2 regions of the Shewanella halifaxensis HAW-EB4 genome follow, and region 2 is predicted to be linked to the other one. Evidence: predicted binding sites of a transcription regulator. Region 2 holds the regulator's gene; the other holds the start of a gene.
The links. The regulator ArgR, encoded in region 2, controls arginine synthesis, uptake and breakdown. The targets are predictions, from matches to a motif close to ANTGAATANNTATTCANT.
Positions count from the first base shown of each region.

Region 1: SHAL_RS18655 (aspartate aminotransferase family protein) is a predicted target of ArgR. The motif match lies at 5,951-5,968, and genes of this name have one in related genera.

Region 1 covers NC_010334.1:4,399,889-4,416,657, forward strand. The annotation lists gene SHAL_RS18635 (ATP-binding protein) at 1-782, shown strand, start outside; gene SHAL_RS18640 (DUF1338 domain-containing protein) at 943-1,743, opposite strand; gene astD (succinylglutamate-semialdehyde dehydrogenase) at 1,886-3,346, opposite strand; gene astA (arginine N-succinyltransferase) at 3,356-4,375, opposite strand; gene SHAL_RS18655 (aspartate aminotransferase family protein) at 4,509-5,726, opposite strand; gene SHAL_RS18660 (HDOD domain-containing protein) at 6,386-7,528, opposite strand; gene SHAL_RS18665 (S9 family peptidase) at 7,713-10,217, opposite strand; gene SHAL_RS18670 (anthranilate synthase component II) at 10,569-11,141, opposite strand; gene SHAL_RS18675 (tetratricopeptide repeat protein) at 11,214-12,500, opposite strand; gene SHAL_RS18680 (energy transducer TonB) at 12,503-13,144, opposite strand; gene SHAL_RS18685 (ExbD/TolR family protein) at 13,144-13,545, opposite strand; gene SHAL_RS18690 (MotA/TolQ/ExbB proton channel family protein) at 13,538-14,056, opposite strand; gene SHAL_RS18695 (MotA/TolQ/ExbB proton channel family protein) at 14,043-15,500, opposite strand; gene SHAL_RS18700 (DUF3450 domain-containing protein) at 15,500-16,288, opposite strand; gene SHAL_RS18705 (hypothetical protein) at 16,285-16,769, opposite strand, start outside.
Region 2 covers NC_010334.1:1,120,594-1,137,362, reverse strand. The annotation lists gene lptD (LPS assembly protein LptD) at 1-185, shown strand, start outside; gene surA (peptidylprolyl isomerase SurA) at 313-1,617, shown strand; gene pdxA (4-hydroxythreonine-4-phosphate dehydrogenase PdxA) at 1,623-2,606, shown strand; gene rsmA (16S rRNA (adenine(1518)-N(6)/adenine(1519)-N(6))-dimethyltransferase RsmA) at 2,623-3,426, shown strand; gene apaG (Co2+/Mg2+ efflux facilitator ApaG/CorD) at 3,586-3,966, shown strand; gene SHAL_RS04655 (symmetrical bis(5'-nucleosyl)-tetraphosphatase) at 4,000-4,833, shown strand; gene SHAL_RS04650 (methyl-accepting chemotaxis protein) at 4,934-6,955, shown strand; gene SHAL_RS04645 (DUF3718 domain-containing protein) at 7,125-7,520, opposite strand; gene folA (type 3 dihydrofolate reductase) at 7,620-8,102, opposite strand; gene SHAL_RS04635 (threonine/serine exporter family protein) at 8,207-8,680, opposite strand; gene SHAL_RS04630 (threonine/serine exporter family protein) at 8,680-9,438, opposite strand; gene cgtA (Obg family GTPase CgtA) at 9,468-10,631, opposite strand; gene rpmA (50S ribosomal protein L27) at 10,769-11,023, opposite strand; gene rplU (50S ribosomal protein L21) at 11,039-11,350, opposite strand; gene ispB (octaprenyl diphosphate synthase) at 11,634-12,605, shown strand; gene mdh (malate dehydrogenase) at 12,715-13,650, opposite strand; gene argR (transcriptional regulator ArgR) at 14,003-14,473, shown strand; gene SHAL_RS04595 (cupin domain-containing protein) at 14,735-15,208, shown strand; gene SHAL_RS04590 (Dyp-type peroxidase) at 15,277-16,209, opposite strand; gene SHAL_RS04585 (ABC transporter ATP-binding protein) at 16,424-16,769, opposite strand, start outside.

The DNA of each region.
Region 1 (16,769 bases), 1.9 Mb from region 2:
AATCATTTAAACCCGTAAATCAAATGAAAGACACCTTGGCAAAATTACGTGAAGGTGAAATTTCCTCATTCGACCTCAACTCTATTCCACTTGAGCTACAACCATTAGCCAAAAACTATAATGAACTGCTTACTTATTCCAGTAAGCAGATAGAGCGTAGTCGCAATAACTTAGGTAACCTGAGTCACGGCCTTAAAACACCACTGGCAGTTATGCAGCAGCAGGTTGAGGCCCTATTTTTAAAAGAACCAGACTCAGCTGAAGCCATGCAAAAGCAGCTCGATTTAGTCCATAAGATGATTGAGCGAAAACTGGCAGCGGCACGGATCACTGGCGACATGCTACCAGCAGCGCAGATGCAGCTGCCAAAAGATATCGAAGATCTAGCCCAAACCCTTAATAAGGTTCACCGCACTAAGTCTATCCACTGCCGCTTTGATATTCCCAGCGCGATTACTCGATTGCCGATGCACCGTGAAGACGGTATGGAGCTATTAGGTAATCTACTCGATAACGCTTATAAATGGGCAAGCTCAGAGATCAGGGTCTGTATTAGTCACCAAGATCAGCAGCTCAAATTGACCATTGAAGATGATGGTCCTGGGGTACAAACAGAAGAGCTCGCACAACTGACCCACAGAGGTAAACGTCTCGATGAGGCGACGATGGGCCACGGTTTAGGCTTGTCAATTGTTAAGGATATTGCTGAGCAGTACAAAGTTGAGCTCAAGTTTGAACATAGCCAGAGCCTATCGGGGCTGAAAGTTACGTTACTCTTCTAAAGGTTAAGTTAAGGCTAAAGGGCTTTAAGACAATAAAAAACCGGATTTTAGTCCGGTTTTTTATTACAAGATACAAGGCGTTCATTGCTAGCGCTTTGTACTAACGATTCACACTAAGCACTGACATTAGGCATTAGGCATTAGGCATTAGGCATTAATACTAGGCATTAACATTAGTACTCTCAAAGATCTTGTCCGCAGAAGTCGCCACAAAGCCTGTATAAAGCTTTCCGTCTGCTTGAGGATAGCGCAGAGCAAATTCATAAAAACAGCTAGGAATGTTAACTACTGCGTCTGAGAAGCTAACTGGGATCCTATCTGCCATGGTCGATGATTGCTCAAGTAATACATCGGCACTGCCTTTTACTTCACCGCCCGCAGCATTCAATACAAAGCCTGCCGCTTTTAAGGCATCGTTAACTTCAAATATAGTTTCATAATCAGGTAGGTGATTAATCGATACTGTGAAGTGGTTGGCTCGATAACCAAAAGCTGCCACCCAAGCTGCGTATTCACTCTCAGCTAATAGCGCCTCATAGGTCTTAGTATCAAGCTGCCAGTGACGGCCTGAGTACAAGAAGTTATCAGCCGTGGTTGCTGCGTGATCGATTTGCTCAATCAAGCCATTAACCGTCGCTTGTAGCTCTTCGCTAAACTCGTCAACTAACAACTCAGAGATAAACACCTTCGGCTGTGTGCTGTCCGGATGTTCAAAATGCTTAGCGTTAAGCTTCTTAGCCTCAAATTTATAGTCACCACTGGCGACATAGCCGATAGACTCAAAGTGCGCAGCCAACACCTCAAGATTAACCTTGGCAATATTAAAAGTTCGCAGCGCAATATGATCGTTGATGATCGCACCATTTTTAGACAATAGTTGATGAACTTTAGCCGCCGAGGGAGTCATTTCTATATAGTCTTGCCAAAGTGCTTCAAATAGTGCGTTTACATTCGTGTGCATTACAACTCCTTTTACACCTACGTACTTAGCTATTTATTTAGTTTGTTTAAGTCACGCGGCGTTACACATTTTAGGGATACAACTTGCTTATAAACAAAAGGGAAGCGCCCCGAGCGCTTCCCTTTTAATTTTTTGCTTGAGTTTAAAGGCTCAAACCTGGACTCAATGTCGCTGGTAGGCTGACCGCGTCGGCCTCAACAGAAGCGACAGGGTAGGCACAATAGTCAGCGGCGTAAAACGCACTTGCTCTATGGTTACCCGATGCGCCAACACCACCAAATGGTGCCGCACCTGACGCGCCAGTGATCTGCTTATTCCAGTTGACGATACCCGCACGAATACGTGCAAGGAAGTAGTCATAATCTTCACGGCTATCAGCCAAAATGCCAGCTGAAAGACCATAGCGAGTCGTGTTAGCAAGCTTAATAGCTTCATCAAAATCGCTATAACGCACCACTTGTAATAGTGGGCCAAAGTACTCTTCGTCTGGTAGCTCGATGACGCCTGTCACATCGATAAGACCTGGAGAAACTAAGCCTGTACCGGCTTCAATGTGAGTCAACTCAACCAGTGAGTTAGCACCTAAGTTCAGCAAGTTACGCTGCGCTTCTACCATGCCCTTTGCAGCCGTTTCAGAGATCATTGACCCCATAAATGGTTGTGGCTGTGCGTTCCAAGGACCGACTTTAATCTGCTTTATTGCTGCAACAAGTTGCTCAAGTAGCGCATCACCTGTCGCACCTTTTTCGACATAGAGGCGACGTGCACAGGTACAACGTTGGCCTGCTGAAATATACGCAGACTGAATAATGTCATGAACGGCGGCTTTAGTATCGGCGACATCTTTGATGATAAGTGGGTTATTACCGCCCATCTCTAATGCCAAAATCTTACCTGGATCGCCGGCATACTGCTGATGCAAGATATGACCCGTACGCGAGCTACCAGTAAAGAACAGACCGTCAATTTGTGGGTGAGCCGCAAGCGCCTTACCCGTTTCAACTTCACCTTGAACTAGATTAATCACGCCAGCTGGCAGACCCGCTTTTTCCCATAGTTTAAGCATCAGCTCTGCAACTTTTGGCGTGAGCTCTGATGGCTTAAACACCACGGTATTACCCGCAAGCAGCGCTGGTACTATGTGACCATTTGGTAAGTGACCAGGGAAGTTATAGGGGCCAAACACAGCAACAACACCATGTGGCTTATGGCGTAATACTGCACGGCCCGCTGGAGTCTCGCTTTCACTTGTGCCAGTACGTTTATGATAAGCCGCAACAGAAAGGCCTATCTTGCCTATCATCGCGCCCGCCTCTGTCGCCGTTTCCCACTGCGGCTTACCCGTTTCTTGGGCAATCACCTCAGCCATTTCGGCTTTGTTGGCTTCCAGTTGATCGCGGTAAGCTTCAACAATGGCTAGACGCCCTTCAAAGCCCAGCATAAACCAGTCAAATTGTGCATTACGCGCGGCATCAACTGCTTGAGATACTTGCTCTGGAGTGGCTGTTTTACTATTCCAAATCACTTCTTGGTTGGCTGGGTTAATTGATGTCACTTCGTGACCTAAACCTGCAACCCACTTACCTTCAATAAATTGTGTCATTTTCTATTCCTACATTGGCAATACGCGGATCTGCTCACCATCTGCAACCATAAGGGCTGCCGCGGTTTGTGCATCTAAGATCACGTCATCACAGTCGTCGACTACGGCTAAGTTGGCAGTGGTAGCGCGGTAATCCGCTAATTGAGTATTTGAAACGATATAGCTTTCGGCGTCACTTGGTGTTGCACCTATGGTGATAGTCAGTAAACGGCTTTCACGCACAGAGCGAATATCATGTAGATGGCATTCAACCGTAGGTCCACCATCAAAAATATCAACATAACCACGGCATCTAAAGCCCTCCGCTTGCAACAAATTAAGCGCTGGGCGGGTATTAGCATGAACTTCACCAATCACTTTTTGCGCTTCTTTTGGCAATAGGCATACATAGACCGCATTCTTAGGCATCATCTCTGCCATGAACGCTTTTTGGCTAAGGCCTGAAAGATAATCGGCCTGCACAAAATCGATACCTAAGAAGTGTTCTTGCAACCACCCATAGAAAGGGGAGTTACCATCGGCATCGCTTTCACCACGCATCTCTGCAATGACGGTTTCGCCAAACCGCTCTGCATGTTGAGCAAGAAACAAAAAACGACTTCTTGAAAGCATGCGACCATTATTATTTTTACGGTAGTGGCCGCGTAAGAAAAGCGTGCAAAGCTCTGCAGCGCCAGTGTAATCGTGGCAAAGGGTTAAGGTCTCGACCTCATTACGCACACCGATCTGCTCAGAGTGGTAAACCTCAGTACCCAGTCGATAGTGGTAAAAGGCATCAACCATGCCTACCGCAGCCTCTATACCACAAGTACCGACAACCTCGCCGGTTTCGGTATCTTCTAGCACCATCAAATAACCTTCATCGAAAGGTTTATCGATCTGCTTAGTAAACGACTCTTCTACTCGAGCAATTTTGCTCCTCAATAGATCTTCATTTACCGGTAGAGATGTGAATCCATGCCCTGACTCTTCCGCAATTTGGTATAGCGCTTTAAAGTCAGTCGATCGGATTGGACGTATAACTAACATCTAGGAGTCTCCTCGCTATCACTTGCCGTGTTCGTCAGCCTTACCAATATATGACAAGCACTGCTCAATAAACGGTCAAGTTATCCTAAAGACAAAAAAGGAGCGCTATCAGTGATAACACTCCGTATGCCTTTTAGGCTTCGACAACTTTAGCGACTGCACGCTCAAAGCGCGCTAGACCTTCAGCAATATCGGTTTCAGGGATCACTAGAGAAGGCGTAAAGCGAACAACATTTGCACCAGCAACAAGGCTCATTACGCCTTCGTTAATGCCTGCAACCAAGAACTCTTTTGCGCGTCCTTGATACTTGCTGTTGACGACTGCACCAATCAATAGACCTTGGCCACGAATTTCAGAGAATACATCATACTTGTCGTTGATCTTATTTAGACCATCGCGAAACAGTTGTTCACGGTGCTTAACGCCGTTCAATACTTCTGGCGTATTCACCACATCCATTACCGCATTACCCACAGCACAAGCTAGCGGGTTACCGCCATAGGTAGAACCATGGGTACCGATCTTAAGGTGAGCGGCGATCTCTTTTGTCGTTAGCATCGCAGCAATAGGGAAACCACCACCGAGTGCTTTTGCCGTTGTCAGTACATCAGGAACGACATCGCCACGCATATACGCATAGAGTTCACCGAGACGACCCACACCAGTTTGAACTTCATCAAAAACTAACAGTGCATTATGCTTATCACAAAGCGCACGAACCGCTTTTAAAAATTCAGGATCCGCATCAATAATGCCACCTTCACCTTGCAGTGGCTCCATCATTACCGCACAAGTCTTATCAGAAAATACGGCTTCTAATGCTTCAATATCGTTAAATGGCACATGTGTGATGCTCTGCGGCTTAGGACCAAATCCATCTGAGTATGCCGCTTGACCACCAACACTTACGGTGAAGAAAGTACGGCCGTGGAAGGCTTTATCGAATGCGATAATTTGATCTTTTTCAGCACCAAACTTATCCATGGCATAACGACGTACTAGCTTAAGCGCTGCTTCATTCGCTTCAGCACCTGAGTTAGCAAAATAAACGCGTTCGGCAAATGTCGCTTCAACAAGCTTGGTCGCAAGTTCAAGAGCTGGCTCGTTAGTCATCACGTTAGAAAGATGCCAAAGCTTCTCGCCTTGTGTCTTTAGCGCGCCAACCAAAGCAGGATGACAATGACCTAAACAGTTAACCGCAATACCACCAGCAAAGTCGATGTACTCTTTACCTTCTTGATCCCAAACTCGGCTACCTTCGCCACGGACTGGAATAACCGCTGAAGGCGCATAGTTAGGCACCATTACTTCGTCAAATTGGGCACGTGTAAGATTCATATTTACGCTCATTCCTTCTCATCCTTTGTCATTATCGACCTTTTAGCCGGTCGTATTCCGCTCAATGTCTTTATTTTTTGTAGGTGACATGGCGATTGTTTGTCTAACTAGGAAGACATTATTAGCTAAAATGTGATCAGAATGCCAGTTTTTAACAACATTCAGGTAACCTAAATGCGTAAACTCTGCATAAAGATTTGAGTTTTAGAATTAACAAAGCGGATATAGCGGGGCCTTAAGCATAAATAGTCATAAAAAAGTTGTCTAGCGCCAAAAAGCACTAGTTATTCAAAGTTAATGAATAACTAAATAGGTTTTAAAGGCTAGTTTAGTTAACGTTTATATGAATTATTGCCAACTAAATGCCCGTTTAAATTGATTAACAATAGGCCTTGCAAGGCTAGACGGATTGTATCCGCCTTATTGAAACTCCAACTTTGTCATTCTTATTCTGCTCAATATTGCATAAAGCACACAAAAATCACTCAAAAATCCAAGCTATAGGTATTACAACTTAGCTGAGAATTCATCCAAAACGGGAATAACAACTATCAATTTAAACAAGTTTATTACCCAATCGGATGGTTTAACGACCTCACTCGTCCAAAAGCTAGCCAAAACGAATCTATTCGCTCGATATCATCAATCAGCAGTTTGCGAAATGAGCATAGTTAAAACAGTGTCAGCTTACGGAAATGTTGCGCACTCAAACGGATCTGCTCCTGCTCCGAGAGCTGATAATAATCAAACATTAACCGAGATTCTGCGGGGGTAATGTTGCCAGCTTCTTTTAATAAATAGACCATAGCATAGCAATTAGCGCGCTCTATTAACGCCGAATCTTCATCCAGTTCAGCGTATATTAGGCTGGTATCAATACGCTTAAAGGTTTTGGTTAAACGGATTTCATCAAATTTAAGCAGGCTCAAGAGTTGCCAATTAAGAGTGCGACTATGAGCCAAAACTTGTTGGTAAACATCATTCGCAGGAAACTCTGTTGCCATCACCGCATCATAAAGCTCTTTATCGCGGCTTGCGCTCGCTTCTCTGAGCCAAGTCCCCCACATGTCATCAAATGTCTTTGCACATTGGTTAATCACGCAGGTAGTTCCCAGTTGACTCATCAAACTGCAACTATAAATAAATGCTGGCGCTTTCTCGTGTAAGGCGGCTAAAGTTTGAGCGGCTATCGCGGCGACAACACTGTAACGCCACAGTTTTCTTGTTAACCACAACATCTGTGGTTGTCCCGTTGGCATCAAGTTCCTAAGACAAAAATAGGGAATTAATGCTTGTAGGTTCTCAACCCCGATATAGTTAAGTACCAACTTAACATCGGTTACTTGTACATCTGATGAACTGGGTCTTCGATGCCTAAATGCCGGGCTATTAACTATATTCACCAGATCACGCTCAAGCCAAGGTAACGCAATAATTAATGGCTTAATCTGCATTAAGTCGACACGTTCTGAATATAATAACTCTAGCAAGGTGATCTGTTTCTCATCGAGCTTTGAATGCTTCAGCACCTGCTCAGGAGATGAGAGTTGATGCTCAATAGTGGTATTAACACTGCTTAGCAATTGCTTAGAAACAGCCTCAAAAACGGCCTTGTCTTGGTTCTGTTTAGCTATCCTTGCACGAATAGCCTCGCGTTCAACCTCAAGTTTATTAGCATCATCTTCCAATTCGGCATTAAGCTCATCGTCCATGCTAATAGACTTGCCGCGACCGACTATTAATTGCTTTAGTAGTCGATGCTCTATCTCTATGATTTGTGCAGGCTTAACGCCGCCTGCGACCGAAATTGCCACTGTTATATCCATCTCCCAGTATTAATATGTGACCAGTTTAACCACTTATCGATAACTTTGCTAAAACTGTTCTTAAAACAAACAAAAAGGACTCCCCAGAATGTATAGACCGGGGAGTCCTTTAGTTATACCAATCGCACTAAATATGTGATTGGAATTAATATCACAATCACTTAAAAGCTAACTACTTCAACTCTTGTTCAAATAACTTGTGAATGCGGCGATACTCATCCAACCAACTCGATGGCTGACGAAAACCATGGGGCTCAACCGGATAGATAGCCGTTTCAAACATCGGCTTCTCAAGCTCGATCAAACGCTGCACTAATCGCACGCTGTCTTGGAAGAACACGTTGTCATCTAATACGCCGCTCATAATCAGCAATGGCTTTTGTAATCCCTGTGCATGCTCAATCGGCGAGCTACGCTCATAGGCGATTGGATCAACATCAGGCGTATTTAAAATATTTGATGTGTATGGCGCATTGTAATGTGCCCAATCCGTTACAGGACGTAGCGCAGCACCAGCTTGGAATAGCTCAGGCTCATTAAACAGCGCCATAAAGGTTAAGAAACCGCCGTAAGATCCACCATAAGTGCCGACCTTACCCGCATCAACGTTGACGTTAGTCGCCATCCAATTAACACCATCTTTGAGATCTTCAACTTCAGGAGTGCCCATTTGACGATACACGGCTGTGCGCCAATCGCGGCCATATCCTTTTGAGCCACGGAAATCCATATCCATCACCACATAGCCTTGTTGAGCAAGTAAGTTATGGAACATGAACTCTCTAAAGTAACCGGAAAAGCCGTAATGCGCATTTTGCAAGTAACCTGCACCATGGTTAAAGATCACCGCAGGATACTTGTCTGCGTTGTCTTTACTATAACCTTGCGGCAGATATACTCGAGCGTAAACTTCACCTGCACCGTGGTTTGAAGGCACAGCTACCACCTCAGGCGCTTGCCATGCGTAGTTTTTAAATGCATCACTGGTGTAGTCAGTTAATTGCTTAAGTTCACCACCAATTGGCTGCACAAATAGTTCTGCAGGTTGGATACGAGTCGATGCATCTAATAGCAGCGCAGTTCCATCTGGGCTAAGGGTGTAATCAAGCTGACCTTGCCACTCGGTGAGTTGCTCATCTTTACCTGTGGCTATTTCTACGCGGTAAACGTTGTCGATCCCTGGGTGGGTCTTGTTGGCCTTGTAGTAAATAAACTCAGCCTTAGGCCCCAATGTGATATCACTGACCACAAACTGACCTTGAGTCAGAGCCTTAGCTTTCTCGCCTTGCTCTTTTAGATAGATGTGTGAAAAGCCAGTCTCTTCAGAGAGGTAGTACAAGCTATCGCTATTAGGTAGCCAACCATACTGGTTAAAGTTGTAGTTAACCCAAGCATCATCATGCAAACGGTGCTGGGTGGTTAAACTGCCCTTATCTAGGTTTACTGTGGCTATCCAGCGATCTTTATTATCGACCGCTTCTAACATCACAGCGACCTTGTCACCTGAATCTGTCCACTGAATCGCACTCTGTGACCAGCCCCAGTCTTGCATCAACTGTAAGTTACGTGGCGCTTTCTCACTCTTGTAACTGTCACCTTTTGCTTTAGCGTTCTCAGCCTTAACTGCGGCGAGTACATCTTCATCAAAGCCTGTTAAGCCTTCGATAGTAATGTCTTTCTTTGAATGGGTATTGAGATCAAGCAGCACTAGACGCTCACCCGGATCCTTATCTTCTGCGACACGGGCACGAGCAGGAACGGCATCGACATAACCATCTTTACCAAGGTAATTGGGCATAATGTCGTGCTCTGCTCGCCAGCTATAATCTTTATCTTTTAGCGCAACGAGCACGTAGCGGCCATCTGGAGACAGGCTTAGGTTGGTCACGACCTCTTTATCGCCTAGATACCAGATCTTGGCCGATATCGTCGGATCGACTTTAGCAAGTTCAGTCTTATAATCTTGTTTCGCCTTGGCATTATCTTGCTGCATGGCAACATACTGGATTAGCCGATGTTGCTGCTTGGCGATATAACTCGATGGTGCTTGAACCCCTTTCGGCTCCGCCGCCATCTTGATATTGGCGATCTCTTCTACCAAACCTGAGTCTTGATGAATTTTGAAAATATTATCGCCCAGCCAGTAGGCGATATCACCATTGTTTAGAAAGCGCACACCGTCAATCGCGGTGTTCTGGCGAGTCAGCTGCATCACCTTAGCGCTGTTAAGATCTTTTACGAATAAGTTGCCTTGGTAGATATAAGCTTTACGGCTCTTGTCATTATTTAACACACCACGGCGTTGATCGGCGCTGTGCAGCTGATTTAATGCCAGCTCACTTGCTGCTGTACCATCGATATTTTGCTGATAATAGGTTTTAGTCGGTGCGCCATGAGCTTGTCTAGCGAAGTAGATTGACTGACCGTCATCGCTCCAATAGGCCCCTTTAGCAAATAGCCCCATCCAGTCAGGATTAGCCATGATCTGATTTAACGTTAATGCTTGGTCTACTTGAGGAGGCGCCGATAAGGCGACTTGAGCTGTTTGGCTCGCTATATGGTTGGCACTTTGATTAGCTGCTTGAGCTTGGTCAGGAGAAACGCTGGTTGCACCGCAACCCGCTAATACTGCCAGTGATAGTGCACTAAAGCCGACATGACGAATGACGCTTTTCATTATCCATCCCTTTATTATTGGTATTTTTGCGGACTTTTATACCACACTTTGGCAACGTGATTATCTGAAAAAGCAGTAAATTTTGTAACAGATGGTAGCGTTTAGCTGATCTTGATAAAGTTTGCTAACAGCTCATGGCCTTGTTCGGTCAGGATAGATGCTCGGCTTAAGTATGAAACTGCATGTCATACTAGGTTCTTCCCAGATATACTCGAATAATACCGATTTAGGTGATTTGGATAAAGTTTGCTAACAGCTCATGGCCTTGCTCGGTCAGGATAGATGCTCGGCTTAAGTATGAAACTGCACGTCATACTAGGTTCTTCCCAGATATACCCGAATAATGCCGATTTAGGTGATTTGGATAAAGTTTGCTAACAGCTCATGGCCTTGTTCGGTCAGAATAGACTCCGGATGAAACTGCACACCATAGATCTTCTTAGCAGGCATACTCATCGCCATGATCTCTCGCCCATAAACAGGATCGTCAAACCAAGCATCTAAAGCAAAGCCCTCGGGTACACTATCGACCAGCAAAGAGTGATAACGGGTGACGGTTAGCGGGTTATTCAAACCACGAAATAAACCACTGTCGGTATGCGCTATGGCACTGGTTTTACCATGCATAACTCGCTTAGCACGAATAACATTCGCACCAAATACCTGTGCAATCGCCTGATGCCCTAAACAAACCCCAAGGATTGGCAGTTGGCCAACAAAGTGTTCAATAATTGATAACGACAGACCCGCCTCGTTTGGCGTACAAGGGCCAGGTGAGATCACTAAGTGACTCGGTGCTAAAGCCTCAATATCTTGGAGACTGATTTCGTCGTTGCGCTTAACCACAATCTCTTGCCCAAGCTGCTGAAAATACTGCACCAGATTAAAAGTAAATGAGTCGTAATTGTCGATCATTAAGATCATAAAAGATCCAAGAACCTATATCAATGTGGGTGATTTGGGCGCTGATGCTACCACAGCCATCACCTTGGATCATCAGAGTTTGTCCTCTAGCTGTACGAATGTATCTAAACGTTGGCCAAAAGCCGTCGCTAGCGTTTCAAACCCCGGAGTTTGTGCCAGCTTTCGATAACTCGCTTGTGCCTCCGGCCACTGCTGCTCTAGCCAGTAACTTTGACCAATTAACAGTAAAGCTTGTCCCTGCTGCTGGTTACGTCGCTGACGAGCATGTTTTATCTCGGCCGCAGTGCCTAACGGCAGGGCTTGCAACCCCACCCGCCCCCATGCTTTTCGAGCGTTATCGCCCTGTTTTAACGCGGCAAATAACTGGCCTTGTAACAGATAGAAGTCATCAACTAAATCCTTATCTGTAATTAAGTGGTCGATATTAAAACCCTGTAGAAAAGCTAAAGCCTCATCATATCGTCCCGATAACCAAGCATATTGGGCACAAGCAAAAGCTTGTGAGTCAAAGTCCTTTATATCAGAGCCTTGGTGAGCAACATCATCAGTATTATTTTGTGAGGTACAGTTCGCCGCGAGATTATAAGCTTTGATCTGGCCAAACAACCCGATGCTATCTTGCAGCCTGCGACCTCCTCTAGCACCACTTAAGTGAGCGGCAATATCGCTTGCCAGTGCAGCCTCAAGCTTATTATCTAACCCAAGCTCACTGCGGGTTAATACTTGCCAAGCGGTGCGGTTATCAGGCTCAAAAGCAAGCCACTGCAGCGCACTACTTTTAGCGCCTTGCCACCGCTCCAACGCCAGCTGACTGTAACTAATGATTGGCCACCAATGGAGCTTCACGTCTGAAGAGAGCAAGAGTTCTACCGCCGCTTGATATTGGGTTAACTGATAATGAGCGTAGCCTTGCATATAGCGAACCTGCGCCAAAATAGGCTCATCTAGAGTCGACAATTTCAACGGTGCTAAAGTAGCGATAGCGGCCTCATATTGCTCAGCCTGTAACTGTCCATGGGCTAAATTGACCGCGATATTGCTCTGCTGCGGGTAAAGCTCGTAGCCTCGCTCCCAACAATTTAGCGCCTTGGCTTCAGCTCCGCTATCGGCGAGAGTTCTACACACATATTGAAATACGATTTGGTGTGGAGCAGGTTGCTCAAGCAGTGGTAATATCAGCTTTAACGCTGCATTAAAATCATTGTCCTCGAGTAGTGGACTCGCTTTATTGAGTAGGCCAGACTCATATCGATTTAAATCTCGTCCAGGGCTAGCATTTAATTCTCGCCCATGGCTAAGAGAAGAGATAAAAGGTGAGATAAACAGTATCAACAGCATCGATAATTTTAAGTTATTCATCGTTAACTAACCTTAAAGTTAATTGGTACATCAACAAAGACCCTCACCGCTTCACCAGACAAAACTGCAGGTTTGAAGCGCCATCTGCGCGCCGCCTCTACTGCTGATTGGTCAAACACTTGCTTGGGCTTAGCCTCTAGCACCTGTGCCTGACTCACGACGCCATCCGCCTCAACGATAAGCCGTAAAAGCACTCTACCGCCTCCCTTAAACTTGCGCCCCGCCACTGGCATCTTAGGCTGAATAAAACGCAGAAGTTCGGGGGCTTTGTCCACATCCTTTATGCCTGCTATCACAGGCGCAATGCTCGGCAAGCTCAAGCCATTAAGTGTTGGAATAGCCAAAACCGGCACCTGCAGCGGCATATCTGCAACCGATGGCATAATCGGTATACTGCTGGATACTGGCGTTGCAGCGCTTGCTGTCACAGGTTTGCTTTGCACCTCTTTCGGCGTCGGTAATTTAGGTTTTTCAGGAGGAAGCAAGGGCAGCTCCAGCTCTTTCGCTTGCTGATTAAAGAACTGCCTTGGTTGATTATCATTGAGACTGCTAGGCAGGTAATAACAGAGCAATATTGTCACTGCAACTGACAGTATTAACCGCACAGAGATAACCAACACTTGATGAGCGCGTCCTCTATTCATTAGCGGATCTCTGACGCCACAGAGCTAAAACTGATCCCAGCCTGCTTGGCAATATCCAACACTTTGATAGTGACACCTGTTGGGCAGTTGGTATCGGCAACAACCAACAACTTTGCCTTAGGCGTTTGACTGGCGATCTGCTGTAGCTTACCGGGTAGGTAATAGATATCTATCTCTTTTGACTCAAAATAGACTCGTCCAGTGGTATCGAGAGTCACCACAATCGGGCTGCCATCGACGCTAGTCGCGGTACTGGCTTGAGGGCGTTTAATCTCTACCGATGATTGCTGCACAAAATTAGTCGACACAATAAAGAAAATCAGCAAGATGAACACCACATCGAGCATGGGAGTCATGTTGATCTCAGGGTCTTTATCTTGTCTGAAACGATCGCTAAGCATGTTTGCCTCCCACTAACAGATTGGTATCGACACGGTTTAGCTTTCGTTGCCAAAAAAAGGCCAACAGCGCGCCGCTTAAGCCAACAAATAGCCCGGTTTGCGTGGTGACCATCGCCATAGAGATCCCAGCCGAAATCACTGCCGGATCATGAAAGCCATAACTGGCTCCAGCATCAAACATCGCAATCATGCCACTAACGGTTCCCAGCAAGCCTAATAGCGGCGCAACCATGGCCAATAGCTTCACCCCTTGTAGATCCGCATACTGCTGCGCTTGTATCTGTCTTAGTGCTAATAGACTCAGACGCTGATTAAGCCAATCATGTCGAGTCGTCACAAGCATAGCCTTGCTATAGTCTCCCGTGTCTTTAAATAGAGCCCGGCTCACCAACCACAGCATCCATAGGCAGCAAGCAAACAGCGGCCACATCACCACTCCACCCAGCTCAATAAAGCCAAGAATGGCATGACCAAACTGCCGGACAGAAAACAGTAAGCTATCGAGTGACATACTCGCCACCTCGCTCAAGATTAAGGGCGAGTAACAGGGCTGATTGCTGCTCCATATTCAAGCTAAGCGCCTGAGCACGGCGTTTAAGTGGGTAATGTAGTAATAGCAAAGGTAGCGCCACCAGCAATCCCGCTTGAGTGGTGATCAAAGCCTTACTGATCCCCTCAGATAACAACTTAGGATCGCTATTACCAAACTCCGTTAAAGACTGAAAAGTTTCAATCATGCCAGATACGGTGCCGAGTAACCCCAGCATCGGAGCCATTGCCGCCAGCAGTGCAATAAAGCCAAGCCCGCGTTCAAACTGTGCCATCTGCTTTAGCATCAATTGCTTCAGTCGTTGATCCATCGCCTCGACACCACCATCTCGGTTGTTTGAGTTAGTGCTTGAGTTAGTGCTTGAATGAGTGCTTGAGCTAGTGATTGCATTAGCGAGTACGCTGGCCGCTGGCACCCTTGTCATATTTGAAAGTTGCAGCTTAATAGCTTGCAGGTCAACTTGAGTGCCATCCTTGTCACTAAGCTGAGCTAGCGGGCGCCAGTAAAACAGCATTACTGCCCGCCATAGCGCTACCACTAATCCCAACGCGGCTAAGATAAGGATCGGCCATAGCACCTCTCCGCCGTTTTCGACCCACTCTGTCAGGCTCTGTTTCTCTGCCAGACTTGGCAGCATTCGTCCTTGACTTAAATCCAGCGGCAATAGCTGAGCCTGCTTATCAAGCCAAGACTTTAGTTGCTCACTGATCTGTGAATCGACAGGTGATATGGCAATGGGTAGTTTTTCTGTAAAGGCGATAAAGCTTGGCTGTTCATTATTAGTCACCGCCATTAAGCCGCCAAATACCTGTAACTCTTGCTCCGTTACGCTGCCATCACCCAAGCTAATCGGCGCCTTGGCTGTTAGCACTTTCGCCGTCATCTGCATATCATCGACAGCGTAGCCGACAAGCTCATTAAGCTGGGTCAAGCTTGGGAATCCCAAACTCGCCTTGGCAAGCGTTAAGTTTTCCAGCCGTTGAGGCGCAGCAAACTGAGTAGGACTCTGCTGCCACTGTTGCGATAGGCTACTCAGTGCTTTTTGATAGGCGCCTTGAACCAGCTTCATATCATCAACAGCAAGCTGATAATCTTGGCTGAGACTTTGCTTTTGCTGATTTAAATCAATCAGCTGTTGATTCAATTGCTCAAGTTGACCACGCTTAGTCTTTAAACGCTTAGTCAACTGCTGCTGATTAGTTTTAACTTCATCGATCTCTTGCTTTAAGTTGCTGCTCCAAAGCAAGTTTTGTCGCTCTACCTCAGAGGCTCGCTGGTCAACTCGCCGCTCAAGAGCTTGATATTCTGCAGATCCTTTTACAGAAGCTGTCTCTTGTGTAGCTGACTTTTGTGCAAAGCCCAATGTCGATACGCATAACAACAAGACTAAAATCACTGCTCTCATTATTGTTGCGCTCCTAATGGCAGGTTAACTATCTGGGCAACCTGTTTATTCGACGTTATTGCCATCGCTAACCTTAAGTCTCCTTGCTCATTGACAGGTAGAGCTCGCCATTGGCGCGACTGACTATCAAACCAGCCGAGCTGCTGTTCATCAGGCGTCATATAGAACCAAGATAGGCGGCCTAAGCGCAGCAGATTCACCTGCACAGGCAGCTCATCGATAACGATGATCTCTTGTGCTACCTGCTGGCTATAACCGTAAGCCACCTCGATAGTAATCACATCGAGCATGCGCCTAAAACGCTCGGCTAATGGCAACTCATTGCTATCCATCGCACTACGTAAAAACGCTAAACGCCGCTTGCGCTCGTCATAGTCGAAAGGTAGATCAGCACTGACTTGACGCTCCAACGTGGCGTACCAGATCTCCAGTTGCGGCTCTAACTCCTGTTTAAGCGCTGTGATAGTGGCGATATCTTGCTGCAACTGTGCGACTTCAGCCTGCAGTGAGGCCAGATACCTTTGTTGTTTTTGCACCTGATACTCGGTCCAATAAAGCTCACCGAGATCTTGTTGCTGTTGTGACAGAGATTGCGCTTTTTGCTGCTGCCATGCGGCGGCCTCCTCTCCAAGCTGCACCGATTTCACAACAGGTAGCTTAATCTGCTCAAGCCATTGCTGAGCTAAGTTAGCAGTAGGCTGCTTGCCATCATTTGCCTCTGATGCATAAGCTGCCAGAGGCAATACACAGCAAAGAGTGAGCAAACCGTAATAAATACGCCCTATCATCTGCGGCCTCCTTTTTTAATTGAGCGGCGCCAAAACACCAGCCCTTGCAGTAATAAGCTCACTAATAGCAAGCCGTAACAGGCAAAAAAGTAATTCACTAGCGGGTTATGTACAGCAAGTACCTTGACCTGCACCCCTAGCGCTTCTTCTTGGTGAGGGACCCTAAAGTCTGTCACTGTGATATACAGATCTTTCCATCTAAAGGGCCGCATAAATTCCGCATCACCACTGATCTTTTGCTCACCATCTTGAACAATAAAGTAGGCCGTATTTTTACGAGGATCGAACTGTTCGACACTACGACGTGTGATCCGCCCTGCCGGGCTAAAGCCCGTTTCATCTTCGGTGATTAGGCTGACATCATCGCGGTAGTCGACGTTAACTAACTTGATCTGATAACGACCACTATTGAAACGCTCGCCTTGATGTAGTACTGCGCTATCGTGACCATGGACAAATACCAGATCGACACCATGGAATA
Region 2 (16,769 bases):
ACCGCATCAAGACCAATTATATTGACGAAGATAATCCGGTACAGGATACTCGAGAGCTATTTGAAAGTGGGATCTACCTGAACTTTATCATCAAAGGACTCGGTGGTTCTGGCCCATTAGGGGTATCAGATATGTTAGATGACGGCCTATTTAACTATCGAAAACCGCTTTATTTGAAGAATTAGCAAATAAATAACGTAAATAAATGCTGAACCTAGCTGACGACATGCAGTCAAAGCAGAACTAAAGAATCATTAACCCGGTGAGTATTTGCCGTAAATGACACTCAATAAATGCCAAGGATTTTAGTGGATGAAACGCTGTAACCAATTGATTTTTGCTCTTATAACATTGGCAATGAGCCAGACAATTCACGCTGCGCCAGAACCTCTCGACCGTGTCACAGTGCAAATAAATGAAGGGATCATTTTAGAAAGTGAAGTGACGGGTATGGTAAAGACCATCAGGGCAAATGCTGCCAATGCGGGTCAAAAATTACCATCTGATACAGCACTGCGCACTCAGGTTATTGAGCGTTTAATCCTAACCCGTCTTCAGTTACAGATGGCTGATAGAATTGGCCTGCACATTGGTGACTTACAGTTAGATCAAACGATTGAAAATATAGCAAAAGAACAGAAAATGACGGTTGCGCAAATGAAGGCGCAAATCGAAAGTGAAGGGACCACATTTGCTCAATACCGTGAGCAACTGCGTGAAGAGATCACCTTAGGCGAAATTCAACGTATTCAGGTCCAACGCCGTATTCAGGTCTCTCCGCAGGAGATCAATAGCCTTGTAAAACTCATCAACGAGCAAGGTCTTAAAGAAGTTGAGTTCCAAATTGGCCATATCCTTATTGATGTGCCGAGCGACGCTAACAGTCAGCAGCTAGAAGCAGCGAGTAAACGCGCCGCAGTCGTCATGAAACGACTAAAAGATGGTGATGACTTTAGAAGTATCGCTATTGCCGCCTCTTCAGGCCCTAAAGCATTAGAAGGTGGTATTTGGGACTACATGAACATCAACGAGATGCCAACTTTATTTGCTGAAGTGGTCACTGATGCAAAGACGGGTGATATCATAGGCCCAATTAAGAGCGCATCAGGCTTTCATATCATCAAGGTTATGGATGCTCGCGGTCTAGAAACCAAAGAAGTGAAAGAAGTTAAGTCTCGCCATATTCTACTTAAGCCATCTCCAATTCTTTCGGAAGAACGCGCTAAGAGCATGATGGATAGATTCCTAACTCAAGTTAAATCGGGTGAGGCCAAGTTTGAAGACTTAGCACGCCAGTACTCTGAAGATCCAGGTTCAGCTGCAAAAGGCGGTGAATTGGGGTGGGCCGATCCAAACATCTATGTTCCAGCATTCGCCCAAGAGTTAAACAGTCTTGAAATTGGTGGCTACAGTGAACCGTTCCGTTCAACTCACGGCTGGCATATTGTTCAACTAGAAGAAAGACGCACAACAGACGCAACCGATAAATTTAATACGAATCGCGCTCACCAGCTGATCTATCGTCGTAAATTTAATGAAGAGTTACAAAACTGGCTAGATGAGATGCGCGCTGAAGCATTTATCGATATTTTTGAGCCAGAAACGAACCGAGGTTAATACTATTGTCAACTAAACGAATTGCCATCACGCCGGGTGAACCGGCGGGGATAGGCCCCGATTTAGTGATACAACTAGCTCAGCAGGCTTGGCCTGCTGAGCTAGTCGTTTGTGCTGATCCTGAATTGCTCAAGTCTCGAGCCAAGAAGCTTGGGCTATCGATTACGCTACGCCCATACCAACCTAACCAGCCGCCTAAGGCGCAAGAGGCAGGTACACTAACTATCGTGCCTTTTACCCTTGAGGCCGACGTGCATTGTGGGAAATTGAACGAAGCCAATAGTGCCTACGTTGTTGAAACCCTAAGATTTGCGGGTGAAAAGAACATGGTTGGTGAGTTTGATGCTGTAGTGACGGGCCCCGTCCATAAAGGCATCATTAATCAGGCGGGTATTCCGTTTAGTGGACATACTGAGTTCTTTGCAAACCAAGCAAATTGTCAGGATGTGGTGATGATGCTGGCAGCCCCTGGTTTACAGGTTGCACTTGTGACAACCCATATTCCATTAGCTTATGTGTCTAAAGCCATTACTCGCGATAGACTGCATCAGATAGTTAAAATTTTACATAACGACTTAGTCGAAAAGTTTGCTATTGAGGCACCGCGGATCTATGTCTGTGGTTTAAATCCTCATGCAGGCGAAGACGGCCATTTAGGCAGAGAAGAGATCGATACGATCATCCCTGCACTCAATGAATTAAGAGAACTCGACATGGATATCGTTGGCCCATTGCCAGCCGATACCCTGTTTCAACCTAAATACCTAGAAGATGCTGACGTTGTACTCGCCATGTACCACGATCAGGGGCTTCCAGTACTAAAATCTAGAGGATTTGGCAGTTCGGTCAATATCACTCTAGGATTACCCTATATAAGAACGTCGGTCGACCACGGTACGGCCCTAGAGCTTGCAGGCACGGGTACTGCTGATATTGGCAGTTTTGTTTGCGCATTAAATAAAGCCATTGATTTGGCTGCAAAGAATTAGTGATAAAAGTTACCTCATGAGCAATAAAGTACATTTAGGCCACACGGCCAGAAAACGTTTTGGACAAAACTTCTTAACTGACGAGAATGTGATTAATCGCATTGTCGGTGCTATTTCACCTGATAACGATCATGTAATGGTTGAAATTGGTCCCGGTCTAGCGGCACTAACAGAACCTGTTGCGAGTGGTATCGACAAGCTTATTGTTGTCGAACTCGATAAAGACTTGGTTGAGCGCCTACAAACGCACCCAGTGCTAAAAGACAAACTTGAGATCCACCAAGGTGATGCGCTTAAGTTTGACTTCAATCAACTCGTGCGTGAAGACAAGCAGATGAAGGTGTTTGGTAACCTACCATATAACATCTCTACGCCGCTTATGTTCCATCTGTTTGAGTTTGCTCAGCATATTGAGAACATGCACTTTATGCTGCAAAAAGAGGTCGTCTTGCGACTATCTGCAAGCCCTGGCACTAAGGCTTATGGCCGCCTGACCGTAATGGCTCAATACCATTGTCAAGTCATGCCAGTACTTGAAGTGCCACCTGGATGCTTTACACCACCGCCAAAAGTTGACTCAGCGGTTGTGCGTCTAGTGCCATACAAAAATAAGCCTTGGCCTTGTAAAGATGTCGACCTACTAAGAAACTTAACCACGACCGCATTTAACATGCGTCGTAAGACGCTTAGAAATAACCTTAAGCAGTTATTGTCTGATGAAGACTTTGCCGAGTTGGGTATTGACGCAACACTGAGACCAGAGCAGATCCGTGTCGACCAATACGTTGCTATGGCTAACCATGTTTTCGATAAGAAGTAACCTTATTCACTGAATAAGCAACTAATAAAGGGCATTAACTGCCCTTTTTTTATGCCCTTTTCAAAGATTAATTGGTATTAATTCGAACCCAGTCCCTTTAAGATGAGAGCGTACGCTTGATGTCAAATATCAGATAAACTTCATCTTTTAGAGGCCTATATGAGTCAATTAACATCGTCTGTTAGAGTCGACGTAAAAACAGAGTATATTGAAACCCAATCCTCTCCAGATGAAGATAAATATCTATTTAGTTACACGATTACCATCCATAATCTCGGTTCTGATGATGTGACACTAAAACGTCGCCATTGGTGTATTACCGACTCAAATGGGCGAAAAAGTGAAGTTCACGGCACGGGCGTAGTAGGCGAAACCCCGACAATCAAACCCAATAGCTCATATAAATATACCAGTGGCACTGTATTAGAAACCCCACTCGGGGTGATGGAAGGCAGCTATACCATGGTCGACAGCAATGGCGATGAGTTTAAAGCCCCAATATCCGCCTTTCGTTTATCAATTCCTGGTTTACTTCATTAATAACGAAATATAAATAACAACACATAGGTAAAAATGGCGAACTATTTTGTAGGTGATATCCAAGGCTGCTTTGATGAATTAACTCTGCTTCTCGATAAAGTCGCTTTTAATCCATCGAAGGACTGTTTATGGGCCGTTGGCGATCTCGTAGCTCGTGGCGCAGGCTCTCTTGAGACACTCCGTTTTTTCAAATCTTTGTCTGGTTCGGCCAAAGTCGTACTAGGTAATCATGATCTTCACTTGCTGGCCATTCACGGAAAATTGAAGCGGGCCAATCCAAAAGATCATTTAACCGCCCTTCTCGCCGCGGATGATATAAATAATATTATCGACTGGCTAAGGCTGCAGCCTCTCTATCAAGATTGGCCTGAAAAAAGGCTTATCATGACTCACGCTGGAGTGCCGCCTAACTGGGACTTAACCACCCTACGTAATGAGGCTGATCTTGTTAGCCAAGCGCTCAAGTCAGAAAACTACTTACAAGATCTGATCAGCGAGATGTATACCAACTCGGTAGATGAGTTTCATACAGGCCTGACAGCGCTTGAAAAACAGATCTATTGCATTAATGCACTGACCCGCATGCGTTACTTAAAAGCCGATGGACGCTTAGATTTCGACTGTAAGTCCCCACTGCACGATCGTGATAATGACGCACTGGTTCCTTGGTTTATCCAAGCCTCCAAATTACCTGACGACTATACCGTAGTATTTGGCCATTGGGCCGCAATTATGGGACAAACTCACCTAGCTAACCGACAAGCCCTAGATACAGGTTGTTGCTGGGGAGAACACTTGACACTTTGGCATCTTGAGTCGAACCAAAAAATCATTCAAAGCAAATTAAAAGACGTTAACAGAAGTTAAAAAAGAGTTAAACTATCGCTAAATTTGGCCGATAAAGTATTCGTTCTGCGTGTGAAGCGGATGCTGTGACTTGGATAAAAATAATAAAAATGGAGCTCCTATGAAGTTAAATGTAGCCACTAGAGTGATAGGTGGGTTTACGGTAATCACTTTACTGCTAATCGTACTCGGCGCCGCGTCTTGGTTCACCAACAATCAGCTAAAAAGCAGTACTCAAGTTCTACAAGAATTAAGCCTTCCAGCCCTAGAATCTAGTAATTTGCTTTCGCAAACACTATCGACGCAAGAAAAACAAATTTTAGTAGCCTATCACAGTAAGAGTGAGGCCGAGATCCCAGCAATTAATTCACAATTTTCTGCAGCCAATCAGACTTTTGAGAGTGAGCTAAAAAAGCTTGCAGCTTTAGTCAGCAACAACTCAGATTTAAATGCCATCATTCAAAACCTTGATAATCAATACGCAAAATTCAATACAGTTAGTCAAGAGCTGATCACGACTCACGAAACAGCATTAGTGACCACAAAGGAAATTAGCAGTAAATATGATGGCATCGAAATAACCGTCGATGACAATGCCTCTCTGTTACTTGATTTAATCGATCTGGAAATGAGCGAAGATGTCGTTGAACAAGAAATAGCGGCTACAGCAAGTAATTTAGAACTTAGTTTTAGCAGTATCGTCAGCACTAGCTTTGACTTGATAGCCAGCACCGACAAGTCAAAGTTCGATACTATTTCAAAAGAGCTAGACTATATCGTTAGTGATACCAAGAGCAAAGTCGATTACGTCACTAACCACTGGGAAGGTGTCGTGGATACGGAGCTCATTAACGAGCTTAATGCTGAAGCGAGCAAAGTGTTTAGCATGGTTAAAGGCAATAACTCACTCATCGTACTCAAACAAAAAGAACTCGATCTAAATCAAGCAGCAGTCGGTTTACTTACCGATGTTGAACGAGCAGCAACTAACGTCAATCAACAGATGAAAACGTTAACAACTAATATCGAATCCATCTCTCGTGAGATCAGTAGCGATGCCATAGCCAACATCGACAGCGCGAGTATGCGTACAGTGCTTTTGATGATGGTAGCAATTATCGTCGCAGTCGTTGTGAGTATCGCTGTCGTACGCCCCCTGACTCGCTCACTCGAGAAAGTAAACCATGCACTAAACGTGTTGGCATCGGGTGACTTAACCCACAAGCTCGATGACTCAGGCCATGACGAATTCGCTAAATTGTCAGCCAACTGCAACAAACTTGTCGATAGCCTAAGAAACTTGATCCAAGGGATCTTAGATCGCTCTGATCAGCTTGCAGCCGCAGCCGAGGAAACCTCCGCGATTACGGCGCAGACCACTGTCGGAATTCAAGAACAAAAGAGCCAAGTTGATCAAGTGGCAACGGCGACAACTCAGCTAAGCTCTAGCGCTCAACAGGTTACCGCCAGTGCCGATGAAGCCCTAAGCCAAATAAAAGCTGCAGATGATGAAAGCCAGCATATGCGTTTAATCGCTGACGAAAATAAGCGCACTATTCTTGCCCTAGCCGATGAAGTGTCTAAAGCCAGCATAGTCATCAACAAGGTGCATGCCGATAGCGCCTCCATTGGCTCTATTCTTGATGTAATTCGCGGCATTGCAGAACAGACAAACCTACTCGCACTTAACGCTGCAATCGAAGCTGCACGAGCAGGCGAACAAGGCCGAGGTTTTGCCGTTGTTGCCGATGAAGTTCGCAGCCTTGCATCGAGAACTCAAGACTCCACCCAAGAGATCCAACAGATGATTGAAGTCCTTCAACAAGGGACACAAGAAGCCGTCGCTGTAATGGACCTAGGACGCACACAGGCAAGCTCCTGCGTTGAAAAAACAGAACAAGCTAACAATGCTCTAGAAAGTATTAGCGACGCTGTACACCGCGCTCATGACTCAGGAACTCATATTGCTCATGCCGCTCAGGAGCAGAACCTAGTGAGTCAGCAGGTATCAGAGAAGCTAGAACATATTGCCGCCATTTCAGAGGAGACCTCAACAGGTGCCGAGCAAACTGCCCAGTCTAGCCATCAGGTGGCACAGTTAGCCGAAGAGTTACAGGCTTCGGTAAAAGAGTTCAAAGTCTAGAGTGATCACAGTGAGGCTCTGACGCTGTTAACTATGAGTTCAATATAAATAGAGGCTTAGCGCCTCTTTTTATTGCCTATAGGCTTGTTCTTGTCATCTCTTTTTCTATAAAAATAGGGTAAAAAAATACTGGGACAGGCCCAGTAATTTTAGATACGCTTTCAAGCGCCTAGCTGCCAGCAATGCGATCTTTAATCGCTACTGTGATTTCACTGCCACCATGACCGTTGCTTTCAGCCCACGCGACAATGCTCTGCCCATCGGCTTCCACTTCGTTTAAATCTGATGCAGGAAGACGTTTAGCCACAAAGGTACCTACTTTATTCGAACCGCTTTTTAACGCCGTTCTCAATAAGCTGTCGCCGCCACAAGACACGCCGCTGTATATATTACGAAGCTTTACACGGCTCTCTTTAAGCTTTTTACGTAAACGGTTTTTATCATCAGCCTGAACATAATTGCATATGTTTGCCGCCAATTGATCTTGGTTAGCTGTAGCGGTAGATGAAACAGAAATTGAAGATGCCACGATTAGCGTAGCGATGCTCAAAGACAACAAGCGCATCAGACACTCCTTATTTTTTAGTTTTTATTTATTAGAAAAGTAGCGCTATCTAGTAGCGCTCTTTTTTTGTTATACAGGGTACTAAACAACCCTTTGAATTTAACATTTTTTAACCAACTTGATAAAGCTATATTCAAGTTGTTTGTCATCTTCAGCTACATTTCTAGAAACTTCTTGCCAGCTACCATCATCCCACTCAGGGAAGTAGGTATCACCATCTACCGTTAATGCGATTTCAGTAAGGTACAAAATATCCGCTTGAGGTAGCAACATCTCATATAGCTGGCCTCCGCCCATCACCACTAGTTCCTCACACTCCCCGGCGGCAATCTTAGCCTCCGCAAAACTGCTGACGATTGTCACACCATCGATAGATAGATCGGTCTGACGACTAATGACGATATTATGACGTCCCGGTAATGGGCGTCCTATCGACTCATACGTCTTTCGTCCCATCACTACAGGTTTACCTAAGGTCATAGCTTTAAAATGGCGTAAGTCTTCAGGAAGGTGCCAAGGCATTTGGTTATCTTTACCGATGACGCGGTTATTTGCCATCGCAGCAATCATAGCTATTTTCATGATACTTCCCTTTTTTTTTATGTCGGCTACAGTGGATATATAGATTTCATCAAACCTTTAATCAACAAACCCTTGATTAACAGTTCTAAATGAATGAACTCTCGTTACTTAATGACTGAGCGAGAGCGGAAATAAAGTAGGCTCGGCATCGCAAGTCCGACCGAGAGTGCACCTAAGATAAATACCGTTTTAAGGCCATTACTGACGACTTGATAAATAAGCTCTGGGCTCATTTCAGCCTGCGCCGTTAATTGCACCAGACCGATAACAGTATTAAATGCGTAGGTACCAGGGATCATAGGAATAATTGCCGCTACCGCATACATTAATGGTGGCGCTAAATGTTTTTTAGCAAACGCTATCGTCACGATACCGACCAAAGCCGCGGCTAAGAAAGTCGCCCATTCGATTGGCAAGCCAAAACTTAACCATAGAGTACGGCTACCATGGCCCATCGCTGCTGCAATTGCACAATAGGGTAAAAATCGACGCGGCACATTAAATACCATTGCAAAACCAATTGCTGGAATTGCCGAAAAAATTGCGTCGTTAAGCATGGTTAAGATAAGCGACACCATTAGAACAGTCCACCGATCTGCATTGCGATAGTAATGCCAATAACCGAAGCAACGGTAAGCAGAGTGGCATGACCCCAGCGAGAAATCCCCACATTGAGATGGCCTTTGACCATATCCGATATTGAATTAATCATTGGGAAACCCGGCACTAACATCAATACACTTGCAGCCATAGGTAGCTTAGGGGTATCTGTCAGATCGAATTGATATCCTGTTTGTGCAATTAACGTAGTCACGAAGGCGGTAACACTAAAATTGAGCAGCAAATTAAAATGGTGTTTAGCAATTGATAGCCTGACAAACATACCGACTGCTGAAGCTAAAAAAGTAATTAAACAAGCCGCTAAGTCTCCACCGAACAAATGACAAAAACTTGCACATGATAACCCTATCATAGGCACGACATATCTAGCAGGGTAGGTTTTTGGCTCAATTCGACCGACACGCTTGCGTACTTCCGATAGGCCATAAATACCTTTCTCGGTGAGTAAACAGATACGCTGGAGTTCGCAAACCACGGTCATATTGATACCATGTTCGCGAATACGTCTCGTGGTCGTAATACAGCGACCAACAGATAAACTGGTGAGTACTAGGGAGTTAGAAGAGATGGAGATCTCGACACTTTCTAAACCTAAGGCGTGGCCTAGGCGCTGAGTGATCTCTTCAACAAGTTCAGATTCAGCGCCATAAGCTAAAAGAAGTTGAGCAACCCTAACGACTTGACGAGTAATGTCATTTTGCGTTGTAGCGTACACCTATTCTCAACTTCCTTTTATGCGAATACTTATCTTTGGTAGATAATCTCTACATCATAATCATCTTCATCAAAATCGTCATCGAAATCATCGTCAAAATCTTCATTGACTGATTCATTAGCGCTCTGATGATAGTTATCCCACTTAAACTCGACTTCAGCATCGGCATCCACTTCTTCTTCAGGTGGAAGTGAAGCAATAAAGTCTAATAGTTTAACGGCTAACTCAGCTGTACCTTCGCGGTTATAAGCAGAAATCGTGTAGACATCGCCATCCCACTCTAGCTCTTTAACGATATGGTCGATTCGCTCTTGCAGCTCTTCTTCCAACATCAAATCAGCTTTGTTGATCACTAACCAGCGAGGCTTGCCAGCAAGCTTCGGAGAGTGCTTCTCAAGCTCACCAACGATTGCACGAGCAGATTCAACTGGATCGCTACCATCAATAGGCTCAACATCTAGAATATGCAGCAATACACGACAGCGCTCTAAGTGCTTCAAGAATTGAACACCAAGACCTGCGCCATCAGCCGCACCTTCGATAAGACCTGGAATATCGGCGATCACAAAGCTTTGGCCTGGTCTAGGGTTAACAACGCCTAAGTTAGGAACCAAAGTTGTAAACGGATAGTCAGCCACTTTAGGCTTAGCCTTAGATACTGAACGAATAAAAGTCGACTTACCTGCGTTAGGCATACCTAACAAGCCCACGTCCGCTAACAATAGCAGCTCTAGCTTAAGGCTACGTACTTCACCGTCGGTGCCTAAAGTCTTCTGTCTTGGCGCACGGTTAGTACTACTCTTGAAACGAGTATTACCTAGACCATGGAAACCACCTTTAGCCACAAGCAGTTTTTGCCCGTGAGTGGTTAAGTCACCAAGTGACTCTTCAGTATCGTTATCGATAGCGCGAGTACCTACAGGCACTTTAAGGATCAAATCTTCACCGCCGTGACCAGTACAGTCACGTCCACGACCATTCTTACCACGCTCGGCAATATGGAAGCGTTCAAACTGAAAAGTGATCAGTGTGTTGAGGTTTTCATCGGCTTGTAGATATACACTACCGCCGTCGCCACCATCACCACCGTCAGGCCCACCATCAGGAACATATTTTTCACGTCTAAAGCTAACGCAACCACTGCCACCATTTCCGGCTTCTACACGGATAATAGCTTCATCGACAAACTTCATACCAACTCCTGGCACCACAGAATGAAAGAATTATACTCTTAACGATTCTAGTCGCCAAAACACAATTTACTTAATTTTGAAAAAACAAAGCCCCACCAATGGCGGGGCTTAATATTAATTATTAGCTAAGCTAAAAATTAATCTTCGATGCTGATGAACTTACGGTTCTGAGGACCTTTAACTTCAAACTTCACTTTACCATCGGTAAGTGCGAATAAAGTGTGGTCACGACCGATACCAACATTAACACCAGCGTGGAATTTAGTACCACGTTGACGAACGATGATGTTACCAGCTAGAACTGATTCACCGCCGAAGCGCTTTACACCAAGACGTTTACTTTCTGAATCGCGGCCGTTACGAGTAGAACCGCCAGCTTTTTTATGTGCCATGAGTTATTCTCCTAATTAAGCGTTGATAGCTGTAATTTTAACTTCGGTGAACCATTGACGATGGCCCATCTTCTTATCGTGGTGCTTACGACGACGGAACTTAACAATAGTTACCTTGTCTGCACGGCCGTGGCTGATAACTTCAGCAACAACCTTGCCACCTTCAACTAAAGGTGCACCTACGTGTACAGTCTCACCATCAGCAACCAAAAGAACTTGGTCGAATTCGATAGTTTCGCCTGTAGCGACTTCTAATTTCTCTAAACGAACTGTATGGCCGGCTTCAACGCGATGTTGCTTGCCGCCACTTTGAAAAACAGCGTACATAGCTATTTTACTCCGATATTTCTAACACGCCGCTCAAAACATATTTGTTTGATGCAGGGGTGCTATAAAAGCTTTAATGACAATGGTCGCGGAGTTTACGCTAAGAACAGGCTGCTGACAAGCCTTAATTAACTTAGAATAAAAAAAGACCCAAATAACTCTCACATTCATCTACAACTACTGTCTTGTACCGCAAATTTAGGTAGAATCCATTCATTATAACATTTAAGCCTTAAATGAGCTGCAATGTTACTCCGCAGCCAACAAGAACTAGAGCCTACTTATGGATTTAAACGCCATTCGTCAATTGACCGATAGCGATATGCAAGCTGTCAATCAATTGATCTATAAACAACTAGAGTCAGATGTTGCCCTAATTAATCAACTTGGGTTCTACATTATTAACGGTGGCGGTAAACGCTTGCGACCTCTGCTATCTATTCTAGCAGCACGCGCCATTGACTATAAAGGTGATTCTCACCTTAAATTAGCAGCAATTATCGAATTCATTCACACCGCATCACTTTTACATGATGATGTGGTTGATGAGTCTATGTTGCGCCGCGGCAGAAAAACCGCTAATGCCCTGTTCGGCAATAGTGCAAGTGTATTGGTCGGTGACTTCCTATATACCCGCTCATTCCAGATGATGACTGAGCTCAAGTGTCTAGATGTATTAGAAATTCTTGCAGATGCAACCAACGTACTTGCTGAAGGTGAAGTTTTACAATTAATGAATTGTAATGACCCAGACACCACAGAAGACAGCTATATGCGCGTGATCTACTGTAAGACTGCCAAGCTATTCGAGGCAGCGACTCGTCTTGCAGGCTTGTTAGCTGACAGCCCTATTGAAGTGCAAACCGCACTGGCTGAATACGGTAAGTATTTAGGTACCGCATTCCAGTTAACTGATGACCTTCTCGATTACACTGCCGATACAGAAGAGCTAGGTAAGAACATCGGTGACGACTTAGCTGAAGGTAAGCCAACGCTGCCGCTAATTTTTGCGATGGCAAACGGTAACGACACTGAAAAGGCGCTTATCCGTGAGGCTATCGAGAAAGGTGACGGTACTGAGCATATCGAAGTTATCCTCGCCGCACTTAATAACTGTGGTGCACTCAAGTACACCGAGCAGCGCGCTATCGAAGAGTCAGAAAAGGCCATTGCAGCACTGGCTATCATTCCTGAGTCTGATTATAAGACCGCATTAATCTCTTTAGCAAAACTAGCCACTCAACGTAGTAACTAATCAGCTATTGCCACCTGTAAGCTAAGAGCAGTGACGAGATAAATGTTGAAAATAAAAAAGGAGCCTAAGGCTCCTTTTTTATTTTGACCCACAAAGGCCCTTGCATCGATTACTTAACGAATTCGATACCTAGCTGAATATCAGCCTTTAGAGTGTCTAGCATAGCGTCACGAGCATTAGCTTCAAATGCACTTACCTCGCCATAAGCAAGTACCTGTTCAATGCCGTTCTTGCCGAGTACAACAGGTTGTGCGAAGAACTCAGTATGCTCACTGCCACCATCAACATAGGCACACTCAACAACATTTGCTTCACCCTGAAGACCACGAACAAGTGATAGACCAAAGCGACATGCAGCTTGACCCATAGATAATGTTGCACTACCACCACCGGCTTTAGCCTCAACCACCTCAGTCCCCGCATTCTGGATACGAGTCGTCAGTGCTGCAATTTCTGCATCAGTAAAGCTTACGCCTTCAACCTGTGAAAGTAGAGGTAGAATCGTCACACCACTATGACCGCCGATGACAGGAACTTTAACGTCAGCAACATTTAGGTCTTTTGCTTCAGCAACGAAGGTTTCTGAACGGATAACATCGAGTGTCGTCACACCAAACAGGCGATTTTTATCATAAACACCCGCCTTTTTAAGCACTTCAGCTGCAATCGCAACCGTTGTGTTTACCGGGTTGGTAATAATACCTATTAATGCCTTAGGGCAAGTCGCAGCGCACTTTTCAACCAAGTTACGCACGATACCTGCGTTGATGTTAAACAGATCGGAACGATCCATCCCAGGCTTACGTGCAACACCGGCAGAGATAAGCACAACATCAGCACCTTCTAGTGCTGCCGTAGGGTCTTCACCAGCGAAACCTTTAACTTCAACCGCCGTTGGGATGTGGCTTAAGTCAACCGCAACACCAGGTATAACTGGAGCGATATCATAAAGCGACAATTTTGAACCCGCAGGTAATTGAGTTTTTAACAGTAGGGCGAGCGCCTGGCCAATACCACCAGCAGCACCAAGTACAGCAACTTTCATAATCATCTCCATCAATTCTTGGATTTTTGTGATTCAGATCCATCTTTCCAATGTGGCAACAGTACTGGATTCACAAAAAAAATTCAATTATCCCTTAGTCGTGCTCAATATAATCTAGAACGCTAATATAAAGAAGCAGATAAACAAATCGAGAGAGCATCATGGTTACAGAGTCGTTTTCAAGGTAAATCAGCATAACGTTAATTAGAGCATTCATTCCAACTTAAGTTAATCCATCAAGTTAAATTAAGATTATCAATGAATTTTTATTCACAAAAACGAATACTAATTGACAAAAATGGCGAAAATAATCATGATAGTGCAGATTTTTTTGAATAAAGAATAATAATATATGCAAGCAACTAAAAGCCCAGATGATTTAGTTAAGACGTTCAAATCTATTTTAAAAGAGGAGCGATTTGGCTCTCAAAGTGAAATAGTTACCGCCCTTCAAGCTGAAGGCTTTAGCAATATTAACCAATCTAAAGTTTCTCGTATGCTAAGTAAGTTTGGCGCGGTAAGAACCCGTAATGCCAAGCAAGAGATGGTTTATTGTCTTCCTGCGGAGCTCGGTGTTCCTACAGCAGGAAGTCCACTTAAAAATCTAGTGCTGGATGTTGACCATAACCAAGCTATGATTGTCGTCAGAACCAGCCCGGGTGCGGCGCAATTAATCGCTCGCCTGCTCGACTCAATCGGTAAGCCTGAAGGTATTTTAGGAACGATTGCTGGTGATGATACGATTTTCATCTGTCCGTCTAGTATTCATAATATTGAAGACACATTAGAGACAGTTAAGTCACTATTTAATTACGCAGACTAAGCAGTGCCTCTTAAAGTGACTAGCTTATTAAATGCTGTACCCTCAGGGCTACAGCATTTTTTATCTCTATTAATACCAATTGGTATAATAACCGCATAGGCGACATCACTTGCCCTTTCCGTCTATGCACTTAATCTCAATCACTTACCTTAACGCTCGTTGTATAAAACACTCTGTTTTATACAATATATTGAATAGCGTCTTCTCTCTTGACCAATAATCGTTATAATCCCAAATGACAGTATTGTTAGTCGAGGGTAAATGATGAATAAAAGTAAAATAATAAATATCAATGATATATGCTGGGAATCTTGGCAGCATGAAGATCAATATGCCAGCGAGCAAAAGCATATTGGTGACACTGCCGGTGGACAAAAAATCGGCGTCACCATGGAACGCTTAGCACCAGGTAAGTCCTCTGCTGTTGCCCATTACCATACCAAAGAAGAAGAACATATCTACGCGATGCATGGCGAAGCGACGTTATACATCGATGGTGAGCCTCATCCCTTTAGTCAGGGAGAATATATCTGTTTCAACGCTGACACGGGGATTTCTCATAATCTTGTCAATCATAGTGAGCAAGAGTTTGTTTTTCTTGTCGTCGGAAACCGAGACATACATGATGTCGTTGTGTACCCAGAAAATAACAAGGTACTGGTAAAATCAGTCAACGAAGTTTATGCCAGACGTCCCACTAACTACTGGGATAAAGATGAAGTTGATAATGAATAATTCGCTTTCATACACCCAATAAAAAAACGCACCATACAGTGCGTTTTTTATTGGCTAAAAAGTCTTAATTAGTTAGACGAAATCATAAAATCTAACGATGGCGCAAAGAATGAAGAGCCAGTTAATGCCTGAGTGAAATGCATCAAGTGATCATGGTTACCCTCGCCATCACCATGCACCATACTCTCAAGCATCTTTTCGAAATTAACCGAGTTGCGGCAAGTAGAGATAAACATCAAACCTTGCTCTTTAGCGGAGCCGTAAGGCATGCTTTGTCGTAAGATCTCCATCGAGTTACCTTCGCTATCTTTCAAGTTCACACGCTTGATGTGACTCGTTAGCGGTTTGTCAGCCGATGCATACTCAATATTGTCAGCTTTAGTACGACCAACAATATCTTCTTGCTTCTTAACGGGTAGGCGGTTCCACTTGCTTAAGTTATGTGCATACTTTTGCACATGAATATAACTACCACCTTTAAATCGGCTATCTTCCTCGCCAATAAGTGCAACGTCCTGCCTGCTGCGTCCTTTCGGGTTTTCAGTGCCATCAACAAAACCCGTGAGATCTCGTGAGTCTAAGAACCTAAAGCCACGCTCTTCATCAACAAGTTCAACTAAGCCTTCAAACATCTGACAAACTTCATTGGCGACTAAATGTAAAATATCAAAACGGTCACAACGGACATGCACAAATAGATCATATTCGATAGCGGGTGCATCTCGAGTATCTCTATTCATTGCAGGGAAAGGTTTTAGCTGTTCCGGTCTAGCAATCGGGTATAGTGTGTCCCAATAATTAGCACCAATAGCAACAAAACCATTAAATGCACTATCAGAATATTGATCAGCTAATTCATAAACATATTGAGCGACATTAGCCACACAAGGGCGCATATCAGACTCAACACTATCATTAGCATTAAACATTAAATAGACACTGTGCAAGTTTCCTTCTGCACATACTCCAAGCTGTTCACGAGGCATAACCTGACTATCCATTATTATAAGTAACCCTTATCTTAATTAATTTTCGGCAACATTATGTACAACTTTAGTTATTAATAAAATTAACTAACGCACAATAACTAAAATCAATTTTAAATTCTTACTCTTAGCTGCTATTTAAGCAGGATGAAAAGTGGTCTAACACTTCCCCCTAACGCCTGTTAAGCGTTAGCTGACGTGCCAAACGGCTCATGGAGCCTATATCCAACTAGAACAACACTAAGCTATGACTCTGACACGCGATCGCCACACGCTGTCCTACAATTAAATCCAGCTGAGGACTATGAATATCTAAGATGTTTTCAGCGACTTTAACTTGATATTGACAGATATTGCCGAGAAAACGTCGTTCAATCACTTCGCCAACTCCGTTAGCATCTGCTTGCAATAATAGGTGTTGAGGCCTTAGCAACACCTCCGCTTGGGTGCTGATGGGTTGCGAAAGTAAACTTTCGCTTTCAATTTTGCCAATTGCAGTTGCAATACTATGGTCACTAATGACTTCAGCCTTAAGGTAATTCCCTGTCCCAAGAAAATCTGCGACGTACTTATCT